One region of the Sporosarcina sp. 179-K 3D1 HS genome, then DNA from elsewhere that is predicted to be linked to it. Evidence: riboswitches for the same ligand, from Rfam matches in the RefSeq annotation. Region 1 holds a riboswitch; the other holds the start of a gene.
The links. Region 1 has a riboswitch for preQ1 ahead of queC (7-cyano-7-deazaguanine synthase QueC). Riboswitches for the same ligand answer to the same signal wherever they lie in the genome.

Region 1 (2,203 bases):
TTTCCCGAACGATTACTTGGAGACACACAGGACGATTGTCTCTTGTATGAAGAACATCCTGAATGGTTTTCCAAATTTGTTCTGCCAATCGTTCAGTTGTCGGAAAGGTATTTTGGAACTCAGGATGATCATTCAACACGGAATGATCATATTTTTTATGAACGAGATCTTTCAGTTGTTTGAAATCAATCAAAAAACCGAGCGAATCCAGTTCATTTCCCCCGATGGTGACATTAATGAAATACGTATGCCCGTGCATCATTTGGCATTTTCCGGCGTCTTCATGGGGAATAAAGTGTGCAGCCGAAAAATGCATGTCTTTGTTCAATTCAAATCGATAGTCATGTTGCACTTGCGGATAAAATTGCTGCATCATTTAGAAGCACCTGCAGTCTTTCGCGCTTCATACGTCGCAAGTCCTTCATTGCGCAGCACACACGCAGGGCATTCTCCGCAACCTGAGCTCGGAACGCCGTTGTAGCAGGTGAGCGTTTTCGCTTGCACAAAATCGAGCGCGCCAAGTTCATCAGCCAGTTCCCATACTTCGGATTTATCAAGCCACATTAACGGCGTATGGATGACGAAGTTTCCATCCATGGCCAAATTCAACGTCACATTTAAAGACTTAATAAAATTATTGCGGCAATCAGGATATCCGCTAAAATCCGTCTCGCTCACTCCGGTGATCAAGTGCGGTGCGCCGATTGCATCAGCGTATACCGCCGCGAAAGATAGAAACAGATGATTTCGTCCCGGTACGAATGTTGATGGCAATTCGCCATCCACTTCCTTCACTTCAATGTCATCTCGTGTGAGCGCATTGGCTGACAACTGGTTGATCAAATTCATATCCAGCACTTTGAACGATACACCAAGTTCCTCCGCAATTTTTCGGGCACATTCAATTTCATCCGAATGCCTTTGCCCGTAGTCGAACGTCACTGTTGCGACTTCCCGGAAATTTTTCAATGCCCAAAACAGGCATGTCGTACTGTCTTGACCGCCGCTAAAGACGACCACCGCTTTTTCATTTTTCATTGTACCTATCTCCTTAGTTTTTTATAGAGGGAGTTTGCGAACCTCTTTTTTAGAACCTGTTTCATCATAACATAGGTGACCAGAGGGTGGAATGTTGTCAGTTGACTAGGTTATTACAACATAAAAAAGATTGGAGAGCGCAATCAGCGTCTCCAATCTTTGGGTGATCCTTATTGACTTTCCGTTGTTCCGTCCGTGGATGTATCGCTATCCGGAGTGTCCGAAGGCGTTGTTCCATCCGAATCCGGTGTGCCGGCTGGAGGCGTTGTAGTATCTTCATGGATATCCATGTCCACATCTGTGTCCGTACCGTCATCCACCTCTGCAGGCGGGTTATCGACATTTACGTCGATATCGTCATCTGGATCGTTGTCGTCTGCACAGGCGACGAGCATGCTCGCGGATAATATAGTAGCGGCTCCAAGCTTTAGCCATCTTTTATTTTCCCATTTTGCTAGTTTCATTTCAATCTCCTCCGTAAAATGTATTGATTTTCTAGGTTGCTACTTACTAGATACCCTAGTGGTCTCCAATTCAATCATTACACTTACGTTTCAAAAAGATTACAAATTATAGACGATGCTCCTTGTATTGGTTTTCTCGCACTAGTTTCTCTACCACCTCTATCTGTTTTGGGTCAACAGTTTTGGAATAGGCCACTATGGAATCATGAAGCTGGTCCATCGTCCGCGCCCCGACAAGAGCTGTGGCAACGGTGTCCTGTTGCAGCACATAGGAAATCGCGGTGGCATGTAAATCAACCGATTCTGTACGTAACGCGGCCAGCGTCTCCTGTAACTCATACGAACCATAGTCTAGGAAACCATCCATTTTCTGCGCTCTCGCCATACCTTCTTCAGTTAAAAGCCCTTTTGCGATCGTACCTCGTGTAATAACGGAAGCTCCTTGTCCTTTGATCATTGGAAACCATTCCTCCGGCCTCCGGTCCAATAAACTATATTGCATCATGACTGACACGGCTGAGCTGTTGTCCAAAAATCGTTTGATGACGGTTGGGCGGATAGATGAAATGCCATAGTGCCGGATCAATCCTTCCTTTTTCAAGCTTTCGAATGCCTCAATCGTATCATCGACATCATCTTCCATCGTGCCGCCGTGAAGTTGATACAAGTCGATATAATCGGTCCCAAGCCTCCGAAGACTT
Region 2 (2,203 bases), on a different contig from region 1:
ACAAATCCTGCGAATTGAGCAGCAACCAGTGATCCTGTAAAGAGTTGCTGAAGGGATGGAAAGAGGAATACACTCACGAGAAATAGTGCAACTAAATAAACAAAAATGAGTATGTAATCAATCATGAAAGCTTTGAAACGTAGTAATAATGTGGCGTTCATTGGATGACCCCATCTCTGTTGAGTTTCATTCTGTTCCAATAAGCAACTTTCAAAATTGACCACAGCGCGAATGTGCACCTACATTCTTCCCGAAAATCAAAGCTTCAGAGATAAGTGTATTTAACCATTCCCATGTGTTTACAATCCAGAGGCTAATGCATTATCCAGTTCGTTCGTATTTGCTCTCTTGGTTACCGTTTGTATTTTTTACTGACATCCAATATAGAATCCCACCCAGCATCCAAAAGGGTTCCCAAAAAATCAGACGCCACATCGTTGCATAGCTACTTAAATCAAAGTCCAATATGTTCAAAGCTGCAAGTGAAATTGTAATGAAATTTAAGAAGCCATATAAGAACAGGAAAGCACCTGCTATGCGAATGACAATAGTAAAGATCTTTTCTAATCTATCATTTTTCCAAGGGTATAATAAGGAGAATAGCAATAGACAGCCCCCTAATTTCACAAAGCCTGTTAACCAGACAATTGGAACAAGCGAAGGATCTTTTTCTAGTGCCATTTTATATATTTGCCCCCCTAATGATCTAACCCCAACCATTCCACCTGTTGCCCAGTAGAAGCTCATCCCTGCGAAAATAAGTGTCCAGGCAATTCCAATATAAATATAGACTTTTCGTTTCTCAAGCAATTCAACACCTCAACTATCTGTTAAACTTTTTAACTAACTTTATTCTAAATTAACTGAACTCCTCGTAAATTGCTATTTTTATCCTTCGAGAACAACTGGATCTAACAATTCGAGCTGAAAAATTTAAAGAGTGACGTGAAAGTTTTTTTATAAATACACAATGATTACACATGAGTTATAATGAACTTGCAAACCCTATATCATATGGGGTTTCGAGACGTGGTTCGAAACCATCCCACGATAAAAAACTAGGAGGAACTATATAATGAAAGTCAAGACCTTAGCAACGAGCGGGATCATCGCTGCGTTGTATGTCGCTGTCACGTTTTTGGTGGCGCCATTTGGATTCACCAATATCCAATTTCGCGTTTCCGAGATGTTTAACCATCTCGTCGTCTTCAATAAAAAATACATTTTCGGTATTGTCCTCGGAGTCTTTGTCGCCAATATGTTATTTTCCGATTTGGGGCCAATCGACTTAGTGTTCGGTGTCGGCCATTCTATCCTCTCGCTGACCATTACCATTTTGGCCGGCCGCTATATCGCCAGCCATGGGAAACGGATGATTATCAATACACTCGTGTTCACTTTCACGATGTTCATCATCGCATTCGAATTACATCTCGTGCTCGGTTTCCCATTCCTTCTCACTTGGCTATTTGTTGCAGTCGGAGAATTTGTCGTCATGGCAGTGGGAATCCCGATTATGCTGGCGCTCAATAAACGATTGCAATTTGAAAAGTTGATCTAAATTCGCCCTGTGAAGGAGTCAATTCCTATGTATAAGACCATTTCAGAAACCGCCGAATACTTGGGTATGCCCGCCGAGCAAGTCGAAAAGTATATTTTGGACGGTCGGATTCGTGCAGTCCATGACGGTGAACAATTTCTCGTCAGTCAATCCCAGTTCTGCCAGTATTTCGAGCAGCTGGAAACAGCGAAGCAAATGATCGAAGACTATTGGAATGAACCACTTCCGCCTGACCTCGATATAAAGGACGAAGATTAAAGAAAGGGCTATCCGTGACGGCGGATAGCCCCTTTCCTTTTATTCTCGACTAATTTATTGTCTTACACGGAAATTAGGGCTTCTGCAACACTATTGTTACAATCCGCCATAATGCTTCTGTTCCTCCCTGCATTCTTTGCTTCATACAGACAGCCATCCGCGATTTCAATTAAACTCATAATATGCTCGGCATGCTCTGGATAGCTTGCGATCCCCGAAGAAATAGTCACTACTTCACCACAAGGACTAATAGTCGTCTCTAATTTCTTCCGTAATTGTTCTGCCACTTCGAAAGCCTCAAATTTTAAAGTGTTGGGCAAGAGTAATACGAATTCTTCTCCTCCAAACCGGCAACACACATCCTGTTCACGCGCTACAGCACGT

Region 2: another riboswitch for preQ1. It lies ahead of AB1K83_RS14475 (QueT transporter family protein); the one in region 1 lies ahead of queC (7-cyano-7-deazaguanine synthase QueC).

What each region holds. Positions count from the first base shown of each region.
Region 1 is NZ_JBFEGI010000011.1:6,398-8,600, forward strand. It holds gene queD (6-carboxytetrahydropterin synthase QueD) at 1-376, opposite strand, end outside; gene queC (7-cyano-7-deazaguanine synthase QueC) at 373-1,038, opposite strand; PreQ1 riboswitch class I at 1,046-1,089, opposite strand; gene AB1K83_RS13700 (hypothetical protein) at 1,209-1,502, opposite strand; gene AB1K83_RS13705 (aldo/keto reductase) at 1,609-2,203, opposite strand, start outside.
Region 2 is NZ_JBFEGI010000012.1:30,778-32,980, forward strand. It holds gene AB1K83_RS14465 (RDD family protein) at 1-161, opposite strand, end outside; gene AB1K83_RS14470 (DUF3995 domain-containing protein) at 322-810, opposite strand; PreQ1 riboswitch class I at 1,024-1,068, shown strand; gene AB1K83_RS14475 (QueT transporter family protein) at 1,076-1,561, shown strand; gene AB1K83_RS14480 (excisionase family DNA-binding protein) at 1,589-1,819, shown strand; gene AB1K83_RS14485 (sensor domain-containing diguanylate cyclase) at 1,882-2,203, opposite strand, start outside.